2 regions of the Plantibacter sp. Mn2098 genome follow, and region 1 is predicted to be linked to the other one. Evidence: riboswitches for the same ligand, from Rfam matches in the RefSeq annotation. Region 1 holds a riboswitch; the other holds the start of a gene.
What was found. Region 1 has a riboswitch for thiamine pyrophosphate ahead of ACL9RL_RS17375 (ECF transporter S component). Riboswitches for the same ligand answer to the same signal wherever they lie in the genome.
Positions count from the first base shown of each region.

Region 2: another riboswitch for thiamine pyrophosphate. It lies ahead of thiM (hydroxyethylthiazole kinase); the one in region 1 lies ahead of ACL9RL_RS17375 (ECF transporter S component).

Region 1 covers NZ_JBMOUH010000011.1:157,784-163,338, forward strand. The annotation lists gene ACL9RL_RS17355 (hypothetical protein) at 1-358, shown strand, start outside; gene ACL9RL_RS17360 (TIGR03086 family metal-binding protein) at 389-973, opposite strand; gene dinB (DNA polymerase IV) at 1,090-2,349, shown strand; gene ACL9RL_RS17370 (hypothetical protein) at 2,417-2,746, shown strand; TPP riboswitch at 2,793-2,901, shown strand; gene ACL9RL_RS17375 (ECF transporter S component) at 2,938-3,567, shown strand; gene ACL9RL_RS17380 (ABC transporter ATP-binding protein) at 3,571-5,073, shown strand; gene ACL9RL_RS17385 (energy-coupling factor transporter transmembrane component T family protein) at 5,070-5,555, shown strand, end outside.
Region 2 covers NZ_JBMOUH010000002.1:420,121-425,675, forward strand. The annotation lists gene ACL9RL_RS04730 (TetR/AcrR family transcriptional regulator) at 52-837, opposite strand; gene ACL9RL_RS04735 (HAD family hydrolase) at 954-1,616, shown strand; gene ACL9RL_RS04740 (DUF1622 domain-containing protein) at 1,765-2,181, opposite strand; gene ACL9RL_RS04745 (DUF1349 domain-containing protein) at 2,326-2,967, opposite strand; TPP riboswitch at 3,123-3,225, shown strand; gene thiM (hydroxyethylthiazole kinase) at 3,208-4,086, shown strand; gene thiE (thiamine phosphate synthase) at 4,266-4,922, shown strand; gene ACL9RL_RS04760 (bifunctional hydroxymethylpyrimidine kinase/phosphomethylpyrimidine kinase) at 4,919-5,555, shown strand, end outside.

The sequences.
Region 1 (5,555 bases):
CGAGGCCAAACCGCCGCACTTCGCGGCGTTCGATCGTGCGCTCGAATTGCAGGAACTCGCGTACCGTGCGTACGGCGACGCGTCGGTCTGGGCCGATGACCGCCTCCGCGAGTACGCCGTCGCCTTGAACTCGCGACAACCGTCGCGGCTTCGTGACGTCTACGACCTCATCCGGGAGCGTCAGTTCGAGTTGCGGCGTCAGTCGAGTTCGTTCCGGATCGACCTCGAGGTGCTGCCGATCGCGGAGACGGGCGCGTGGGTCGTCGCCTCCGACACGATCGTCGTGAGCGAGACGCTCCGCGACGACCGAGAGGCGTTCCGCGAGTGGCTACGGCCGCTCATCTACGGGCTGGTGTGAACGGAGGCTCCGGGGTCCGGGTCAGCTCGGTCAGCTCCGGGGGAGCGGCCGGGCGGTTCGCACGTCCCGTCCGGTGAGCGCGAGCAGCCGCCACTGCAGCGGAGCGTCCTCCCCGAGGTCGACCTTCGACGCGAAGAGCCCGCTCGCTTCGAGTGCGTCCTGCTGCGGCTCGAAGACGGTCCACACCGCTTCGACGAGTTCGATCGGCAGGTTCTCGTCCGAGCCGGTCGCGCGCGCCAGGTCCCACGTGTGGATGGCCACGTCCGACACCTGCTCGCTCAGGTAGTGGTCGAGGTTGACCGTGTCGTACGACAGGTGGACGCGGGTCGTCGGCTTGGCGCGGAGCCAGGCGGCACGGGCCTGCGCAGCATAGCGCTCCCATTCGGCCTGGAGGTCGTTCGAGAGCGGCGCGATGAGCGCTTCGGCCTGCTTCACCGTGATGCCGCCGAGGAGCGGATCGATCCACTGCTGCTCTTCGATGACGTGCTGCACGAGTTGCTTCGTCGTCCACTCGGTGTCCGGTGTCTCACCGTCCCAATCGGTGACCGCTTCGAGCCGTCTGGTGAACTCGTCGGTTGCGAGTTGCTGCATGTGGAGCCAGTCGATGTCAGTCACGGGCGCACCTTTCGTCGCTTACTCCAACGCACGATGCGCCAGCTCATTCCGCTCGGCCGGATCGGACGCCACGCTGCCGGCGAGGCGATGTCGGACCCTGCTGAGACAATGGTGTCATGAGTCGGCAGGACGGTGCATCACGGCGCGTGTCCCACGCGGACGCGGATGACAGCGGCACCCACATCCTGCACGTCGACATGGACGCGTTCTTCGTCTCGGTGGAGCTCTTGCAGCGACCGGAACTTGCCGGGCTCCCGCTCATCGTCGGACATCGTGAAGGCCGCTCGGTCGTCACCTCCGCCAGCTATGAGGCCAGGCGGTACGGCGTCAAGGCGGCGATGCCGGTGTCCCAGGCGCTGCGGCTCTGCCCGACGGCGATCGTGTTGGAGCCCCATCACGGGGAGTACCGCAAGTACTCGGATCTGGTGATGCAGGTGTTCGAATCGATCACGCCGCTCGTCGAGCCGCTCAGCATCGACGAGGCCTTCCTCGACGTCTCAGGCGCTATCAGGCTCATGGGCCGACCCAAGGAGATCGCGAGCATCATCAAGCAACGGGTGCTCGCCGAGACCGGATTGCCGTGCTCCGTCGGGGTCGCCGCCACGAAGTACGTGGCGAAGCTGGCATCCGGTCTGTCCAAGCCGGACGGGTTGCTCGTGGTGCCCGCGGATGAGACCGTCGCCTTCCTGCGGCCGTTGCCGGTGGGCGCGCTCTGGGGTGTCGGCGGCAAGACGGAGGAGCAGCTCCTGAACCGCGGCATCCGCACGGTCGGGGAGGTGGCGGACACTCCGCTCTCGGTGTTGCAACGCGCGGTGGGGGACGCCACGGGACGCAAACTGCTCGAGCTCGCGAGCGGTGTCGACCCCCGATCCGTGACCACGGTGCGGCGCGAGAAGAGCGTCAGCCACGAGGTCACGTTCGAGACCGACATCGCCGATCCTGCAATGCTGCGACGAGAGGTCCTCAATCTCGCGAACCTCGTCGCGGTGCGGCTTCGGCGCGGCGGATTCGCCGGGCGAACGGTTGGCATCCGGGTGCGCTTCGCCGACTTCTCGGTCGTGTCGCGATCCAAGACGCTCCCGGACCCCACGAACGTCGGCCGACGGCTGTACGAGGAGGCGGTCTCGCTGTTCGACGCACTCGACCGCCGTGGACAACTCGTCCGTCTGATCGGTGTCAAGGTCGAGCAACTGTCGGAGGATGCCGGCGGGTCGGCCGGGCTCTGGGACCCGGATGAGGAGTGGCGGGATGCCGAGGCCACGATGGATCAGGTCGCCGGCCGGTTCGGGGATCATGCCATCGCCCCCGCGTCGCTGCTCGGCAAACCGAGGCGACGCGGACTCGGCAGCCGGGGCGATGGCCTGCAGGAGCGCTGAGGGCCCACGCTGGTCACCCGCCGTGATGCACCTTGGTTCTCGTGGGTGCGCGGGGTAGCGTGGCACCATGACGAATCTCGTGTTGAAACTTGCGGAACAGGCCAAGAACATCGGCGTGACGGCGGCCTACGGCGAGCAGCAGGATGTCGACGGCGTGAAGTTCGTCCCCGTCGCGCTGTCGTACTACGGCTTCGGCGCCGGCAGCGAAGGCGGCGACGATGAAGCAGCCGGTGGCGGAGGCGGCGGCGGACTCGCCGTTCCGGTCGGCGCGTACATCAAGACCAGGGACGGGCTGCGCTTCGACCCGAACCTGATCTCGCTCATCGCGGTCGCCATCCCGTTCATCTGGGTAAGCGGCAAAGCGCTCTCCGGGATCATCCGGGCGCTCAAGAAGTAGCGGAGGGACGCGCGAAGCGTTCCCCGCTGTTCACCAGAGCTATACTCGGTGACATCACGGGAGTCCGGTGAACCGGGCTGAGAGGAAGGTATCCGCCTTCGACCGTCAAACCTGATCTGGATCATGCCAGCGCAGGGAGACCATTTCTCACTACCCGTGCCCTCTTTCCCAAAACAGGAAGGGCACGTCACGTGTCAGCATCGATCAACACACCAGCACGCCTCGACGCCAACAACCGCACTCTCAAGTGGCGCGTCGTCGACATCGTCGTGGTCGCCGTCCTCGGCGTCGCAACCGGGCTCATCTTCTGGGCTTGGAACACCATCGGCTACCTCTGGTACGAGGGCGCCAACGCGGTGACACCCGGCTTCGGCGGCATCGCGAACGGCGTCTGGCTGCTCGGCGGGGTCCTCGGCGGCCTCATCATCCGGAAGCCGGGTGCTGCGCTCCTCGTCGAACTCATCGGCGCGGTCGTCTCCGCGCTCATCGGCAACGTGTGGGGCATCTCCACGGTCTACTCCGGCCTCGCACAGGGGCTCGGTGCGGAACTCGTCTTCGCGGCGTTCGCGTACCGTCGATTCGGTCTGCTGCCGGCGATCCTCGCCGGCGCGGGCGCAGGACTCGCGGAGTGGCTGCTCGAACTCTTCACCTCCGGCAACCTCGCGAAGTCGGCGGAGTTCAACACCTTCTACCTCATCGCAACGGTCGTCTCGGGTGCCGTCCTCGCGGGTGTGCTCGGGTGGGCGCTTGTGAAGGCGCTCGCGTCAACGGGGGCGCTCAGCCGGTTCGCGGCTGGACGGGATGCCCGGAACGAGGTCTAGATCGTGTCACGCGGAATCGCGGCGCGGGTCCAGGTCGACGGCTGGGGGTGGCGACACGCCGGCCGGAAGGCCTGGGCCGCCCGCGATCTGACGTTCACGATCGAACCGGGGGAGCGGGTGCTCCTCCTCGGCGCGTCCGGGGCGGGCAAGTCCACCCTCATCCATGCCCTCGCCGGTGTCCTGGGCGGCTCGGACGAGGGCGAGGTCGCCGGTTCGATCCTGATCGACGGCGAGCCTCCCGAACGGGTCCGAGGCCGCGCGGGCCTGGTTCTGCAGGACCCCGATTCGCAGGTCATCCTCGCGCGCGTCGGCGACGATGTCGCATTCGGATGCGAGAATCTCGGCGTCCCGAGGGACGAGATCTGGGCACGGGTGCGGGCGAGCCTCGATGCGGTCGGGCTCGACCTGCCGCTCGATCACCCGACGCAGGCGATGTCCGGCGGGCAGAAGCAGCGGCTGGCCCTGGCCGGTGTGCTCGCGATGCAGCCATCGCTGCTCCTTCTCGATGAGCCGACGGCGAATCTCGACCCGGCCGGGGTCCTCGAGGTGCGCGATGCGGTTGAACGGGTCGTCGGCGACGGTTCCTCGACGCTCGTCGTCATCGAGCACCGCGTCGACGTGTGGCGTGACCTCATCACCCGGGTCATCGTCCTCGATCCGGACGGCGGTGTACTCGCGGACGGTTCGCCGGAAACGGTGCTCGACGATGTCGGCGCGCGGCTCGCAGCGTCGGGCGTGTGGGTTCCCGGAGTCCCGCTCGGGCTCGCTCGCCGAGGGCGGCCAGGCGATGGGACGCACGCGCTCTTGGCGCAGGACCTCGGGATCTCTCGGGTTCCGCGGACGGCGCGTGCTGCGGGTGTTCCCGTGCAGGAGCATCTGGAGGTCGCCATCGAGACCGGGCGATCGACGGTCGTGGTCGGACCCAACGGCGCCGGGAAGTCGACGCTCGCCTTGACGCTGGCGGGTCTCCTGCCGGAGTATTCGGGCGAGGTCCGCTCATCGGAGGCCCTCGCCGGTCGCCGCGGTCGCCGGCCGATCACGTGGACGTCGAGGGAACTGCTCACCCGGGTCGGCACGGTGTTCCAGGACCCTGAGCACCAGTTCGTCACGAGCACCGTCCACGACGAACTCGCTGTGGCCCTGCGCGCATTGCGCTGGGCCCCTGCCGAGATCGAGGCCCGTGTCGACGATCTGCTCGAACGACTGGACCTCGCGAAGCTCGCCCGTGCGAATCCCTTCAGCCTGTCCGGTGGTCAGAAGCGCCGTTTGTCGGTTGCGACGGTGCTCGCCGCGAGGCCGCAGGTGATGATCCTCGATGAACCCACGTTCGGGCAGGATCGGAGGAGCTGGATCTCGCTGGTCGAACTCCTGCAGGACGAGCTCGATGCCGGCATGACGGTCATCTCCGTCACGCACGACGCGGCCTACGTCGATCTGCTGGGCGATCGTGTCCTGACACTCGAACCGATGCACGAACCGATGCGCGGAGCGGAGGCTGCGGCATGACGGCGCTGGCGAATGCTCCTGTCGCAACCAGGGATGGCCGTCCGGTTGTGCTCGACCGGGTGAACCCGGTGACGAAGGCGTTCATCGTCATCCTGTTGTCCCTCCCGCTGCTCGTGACGATCGACTGGGTGAGCGCGGCCGTCGCGGTGGTGCTCGAGGCGATGCTCTTCCCGCTCGCTGGACTCACGCTGCGGGCGTTTCTGCGCCGAGCGTGGCCGGTGCTGCTCTTCGCCCCGGTCGGCGGGATCAGCATGCTGTTGTACGGCAAGCCGGGCGGGCACGAGTACTGGTCGTTCTGGGTGATCAGGATCACCGACAGCTCCATCGAACTCGCCATAGCCGTGACCGTCAGGGTGGTCGCGCTCGGCTTGCCGACCATCCTGCTGTTCGCGCGCGTCGACCCGACGGACCTCGCCGACGGGCTGTCGCAGATCGTCAGGCTTCCGAGTCGATTTGTGCTCGGGACGCTCGCCGGTGCGCGC
Region 2 (5,555 bases), on a different contig from region 1:
GCGGCCGACTCGCTGGCCGCCTGCGCCGTGCGTCGACGCTCCCGGTGGTGCTCAGCCGGCGGCGTTGGCGAGCTTGCCGAGCCACTCGGTGAGGAGGGCCGTCTCCGCATCGGTCAGGACGCCGGTCTCGCCCGGGGATGTCGTTTCGGCCGCGTCCGCCTCGTCGGCCGGGAGGGCGCTGTTGCGTCGGTCGTCGGCGATCGCCGCGGCGAGCGACACCGCGTGTCTAGCGATGACGCTGGAACCGTCCGCCGATCCGGTCGACGTGCCCGCAGCATCGGCCGGGGTCGTGATCGCGGTCAGGACGGCCTCGCGCATCGTCTCGGAGAGGAGCGGGTCACGCCGCTCAGGCAGCGTCGCGATGAGGGTGAGCGCAACGCCAGAGCTGGCCGCGTGCACCATCTGGACGGCGCGATCGACGTCGACCAGGAGGCGTCCGGCGACGGCGACCCGCTCGATCAGGCTGCGCAGGACGGCCTCCGCCTCACGCGCTGCGGTGGGCTCAGCTCCCGCCTCCGGCTGGCCGTACATCAGCGAGTAGAGCGCCGGGTTCGCGACGCCGAACGCGACGTGGAGATCCCAGCCGGCCCGCAGATCGTCGACCGGGTCCGGAAGGAGCGTGCGGTTGCGTTTGGTGTGCAGGTAGGCGGCGAATCCGTGGCTGGTGACCGCATCGAGCAGTCCGCTCATGTCGCCGAAGAGCCGGTAGATCGTCGGCGGCTGCACCCCGGCGGCGGCGCTGACAGCGCGGGTGGAGACGGCGTCCCGTCCTCCTGCGGAGAGGAGTTCGGAGGCGGCTTCGACGATGCGGTCGCGCGGGCTCGGCTGCTCAGTCATGAATCAATGATAACAAAGAGTTGTTATCAATTTTCCTCTGCGTGGACTCGGCCAGCCCGAGTGTTCACAACAGGCGACGGGTGCCGGTGTCGCGGGCGTCGCCTAGGCTCGTCGGTATGGCTGACTACCCCGACCTGGTGATCTTCGACTGCGACGGGACCCTCGTCGACACGGAACGGATCTCCGTCCGCGTCAACCTCAAGCTGCTGACCGAGGCCGGGAGCACCCTCACCGAGGCGGATATCCACGAGCACCTCGTCGGCGCATCGTACGAGACGTACATCAAGCTCGTCGAGGAGAACCTCGGGCGCACGCTCGACCCCACCTGGCTCGACCGTTGGGGCCAGGCGTTCCGCGATGCGTGCGCTGCCGATCTGGAGGCCGTCGACGGTGTCGGCGAGGCGATAACCGAGATCCTCGAGGCCGGATCGCCCATCTGCGTCGCGTCCAACAGTGCGCACCCGGACATCAAGCGGAACCTCGAACACACGGGGCTGCACGAGCACTTCGACGGCAGCATCTTCAGCGCGAGCGACGTCGCGACCGGCAAGCCTGCGCCGGACCTGTTCCTGCACGCGGCCGCGACGTTCGGCATCGATCCGTCCCGCTGCATCGTCATCGAGGACAGCCCGGTCGGCGTCGCTGCTGCCCGTGCTGCCGGTATGCGCGTCTACGCCTACGCCGGCGGCGTCATCCCCGAAGCGCGCCTCGTCGGCCCCAACACGCACGTCTTCCACGACATGCGAGAGCTCCCCGCCCTCATCCGGGCCACCTGGTAGCCGCCCTGCCGGCCCGCGAACTGTCAGTCGTGGCTGGTCTGACGCTCCGGTTGCCAGCCACAACCGTCAGCTCGCGAGCTGTCGGTCGTGGCCGGTCTGGCGTGCTGATAGCCGCCACAAGTGACAGTTCGCGGGCTGATCGGGCGGGCTAGTCGGCGGGTCCCGCGTTGCCTCTGGCGACGGCCTTCGTGAGCACCTGTGGTCCGGTGACGAACGCTCGCTTCCAGGGGGCGACGCCATCGATCTCGACCTGCAGCGAGAAGCTCAACACCGTCCGGATGAGGACGATGAGCGCGAGGACCGCCGCATCGGTGAGTGATGGCGTGGAGGTGACGGTCTTGACGAGGTCAGCGGCGACGAGAATCTCCAGGCCGAGCAGGATGACGCCGCCGATCGTCTCGCGGAGGGTCTTGAACGCGTGGCCTCCGTCTTTCGAACGGATCCAGACGCGGATCGAGACACCGATCGCGACGAGGAATCCGACGACCATCGCGCCGACCCCGACGACCTCGAACACGGTCGTCACCGCCTCAAAGAATCCCGTCACGCCATCCCCCTCTGCCATCCCGCCATCATGCCGCACTTCGTCCGCGAGTGGTCAGTCGTGGCTGGTTCCAGCGCCCGAGAACAGCCACAACTGACAGCTCGCGAGCTATCAGTTGTGGTGGGTTTCAGGGCGTCAGAGCAGCCACGAGTGACAGTTCGCGGGCTAGTGGAGGGCGGAATCGGCGGAGGACTGGGTCCAGGAGTGGAAGCGGACCGTCAGTCCGGAACGGGTCGGAGCGCAACAGAACGGGCCGATGGCGACCAGCGCGTCAGCCGTGAACGGAGCGACCCGCACGAGCTGCCAGGGCTCGTCGTCGACTCGCGCACGGATCGTCACGGCGTCACCGGACCGGCTTGCCCGCACGGTCACAACACGCCCGGCCCACGCCGGGACCGGCCCGACGGACCAGTCGGAGCGGACATCCGTCACGACCGCGCCCAGCTGCGGCAGCCCATCGGCGAACTCCACTCCGGCCTTGATCCAGTGCTCGTCATCAGCTCGGAGGAACACCCCGGCCTGATCGAACTGGGCGTCGAAGGCCGCCGTGAACGACACCTCGCAGGCCGTGCCCGTCGCGAACGGCGTGAGCAGCGCGTGCTCCGTGTCGTGGACAAAACCGTAGGAGGTGTGCCGCCAGGCATCGCTGCCCTCCACGGCGGTCACGAGGAGGTCCACGCCATCGGCGGTCTCCTCCTCGACGGCTGAAACCGGGGGAGTCGTCCACGACCCCACCGACCAAGGGATGGTCGTCCTCGCTTCGGGATCAGCGGCGGCGGATGAGGCTGAGGTGTCGACGTCGTTCACGGGGCCACCCTATCGGCGTGCGCTGGAGGTTCGCATCCGCCCATTGTGTTCCGGCCCTCGTGCCCGGTCGTCGGACAGAACCTCCCGGTCTGCGTGCCCGGCCGCGTTTGTCGGGCCACCGATCTTCGCACACGGCGCCACGCGCTATGGTGGTGGCGAGTGACACGGGGTGCCCGTCGCGATGCGACACGGGCTGAGAACACACCCGTCGAACCTGATCTAGTTCGTACTAGCGAAGGGATGTCGCGGATGAGCATTCGCACACCGCAGCAGTCTGCCCACCCGTCCACCGATGCCGTCGCAGGGGGTGGTGTCGTCGATCCGGCGGCCCTCGCCGAACGCGCGGCGACCCTCCTCGAGGAGCTGCGCTCGCGCACGCCGCTTGTGCAGTCGATCACCAACGCCGTGGTCACCAACTTCACCGCGAACATCCTCCTCGCGCTCGGCGCTGCGCCGGCGATGGTCGACATCCCGACCGAGGCCGGCCCGTTCGCGCGCATCGCCTCCGGGGTGCTCATCAACCTCGGCACCCCGCATGCCGAACCGCGGGAGGCGATGCTCGAAGCGGCCGCCGCAGCCGCCGACGCGGGGACGCCCTGGGTCCTCGACCCGGTCGCGATCGGGTTCCTGCCCGTCCGCACCGCCCTCGCATCCCAGCTGCTGGACCTCCGCCCGACGATCGTGAGGGGGAACGCCTCGGAGATCATCGCGCTCGCCGGCCTCGGAGCGGGTGGCCGCGGCGTGGACGCGACGGACACCGCGGAGAGCGCGCTCGACGCGGCCCGCGCCATCGCTCGTCGTGCCGGTTCCGTGGTCGCGGTGTCCGGCCCGACCGATGTCATCACCGACGGAGAACGCGTCGTCCGCACGAGCAACGGACACGTCTGGCTCACTGCGGTGACGGGCGGTGGATGCGCGCTCGGCTCGGTCATGGCGGCGTTCGCGTCGCTCGACGACGACCGACTCGTCACGACCGTTGCCGCGACGACCGTCTACACGATCGCCGCCGAGCTTGCGGCATCGGAATCCCGTGGGCCGGGCAGCTTCGCAATCGCGTTCCTCGACCGTTTGTCGACCGTCGACGCCGATACCGTGCGGCGGATGGCGGTCATCGCGTGAGCCGGACGGGTGGGGATGACGCTGCGAACGGGGTGTCCTTCGACGGGGACCGGGTGGGGCGTGCCGGGGTAGCGGTGGTTCCGGGCCCTTCGACAGGCTCAGGGACCGGCGGGGCGGGACTCGATGTGGGTGCGGGGACGGTGGGCCCTTCGACGGGCTCAGGGACCGGGGGAGTGCGAATGGACGCCGACGCGCTTTCGACGTACCTCGTCACCGATGCGTCCCTGAGTGGATCGTGCGGGGTCCTCGATGTTGTGGGGCGTGCCGTCGACGGCGGCGCCACCGCGATCCAACTGCGGGAGAAGTCGGGGACGGCGCGTGAGCTGTTCGAGTTGACGGTTGCGGCCAGCGCCGCCATCGCCGGTCGTGCGCTGCTGTTCGTCGACGACCGGGTGGACGTGTTCCTCGCCGCCCGAGCCGCCGGGGCGCGGGTCGACGGCGTCCACATCGGGCAGAGCGATCTGCCGGTACTCGAGACGCGACGAATCATCGGGCCGGATGCGATCCTCGGCCTCACCGCGAACACGCCGGCGCACTTCGCGGACGTCGCGGCGCTCCCGGCCGGGACCGTCGACTATCTCGGTGTCGGTGTCATCCGACCGACGAGCACCAAACCGGACCACCCTGCACCGCTCGGGATCGAGGGCTTCCGGGCGCTCGCCGCATCAACGGCGTTGCCGTGCGTCGCGATCGGCGGTGTCGCACTGTCCGACACGGCCGCGCTGCGCTCCGCGGGTGCTGCAGGGCTCGCCGTGGTGTCCGCGATCTGTGCGGCCGACGACCCCACGGCCGCGGCTGCCGCCTTCCGCGCCGCCTGGACGGAGGCGCTCCTATGAGTGACGCAGCCGCCCGACCCCTGCCCGCCGCCCGGTCCCTGAGCCTGTCGAGGGGCCCCAACGGCTCGACGGTGTCGCGAGCGCGCACCCCGCGCATCCTCAGCATCGCCGGCACCGACCCGACAGGCGGCGCCGGCATCCAGGCGGACCTCAAGAGCATCGCCGCGAACGGCGGCTACGGCATGGCGGTCGTGACGGCACTTGTCGCCCAGAACACCCACGGCGTCCGCAGCGTCCACACACCGCCCGTGTCGTTCCTCCGCGAGCAGCTCGATGCCGTGAGCGATGACGTCGTGATCGACGCGGTCAAGATCGGCATGCTCGGCAGCGTCGAGGTGGTGGACGAGGTCCGCGCCTGGTTGCGCGCATCGGCGACCGGGCCCATCGTGCTCGATCCCGTGATGGTCGCGACGAGCGGAGACCGGCTGCTGCGCGCCGACGCAGAGGCGGCCGTGCGGGCGCTGCTTCCCATGGTCGACCTCGTGACCCCGAACCTCCCGGAGCTCGCCGTCCTGGCAGGCGCGCCGATCGCCACCGACTGGGCGACCGCGCTCGATCAGGCGCTCGCCCTGTCACGCGAGCACGGCGTCATCGTCCTGGTGAAGGGCGGACACCTGGGCGGCACGTCATCGC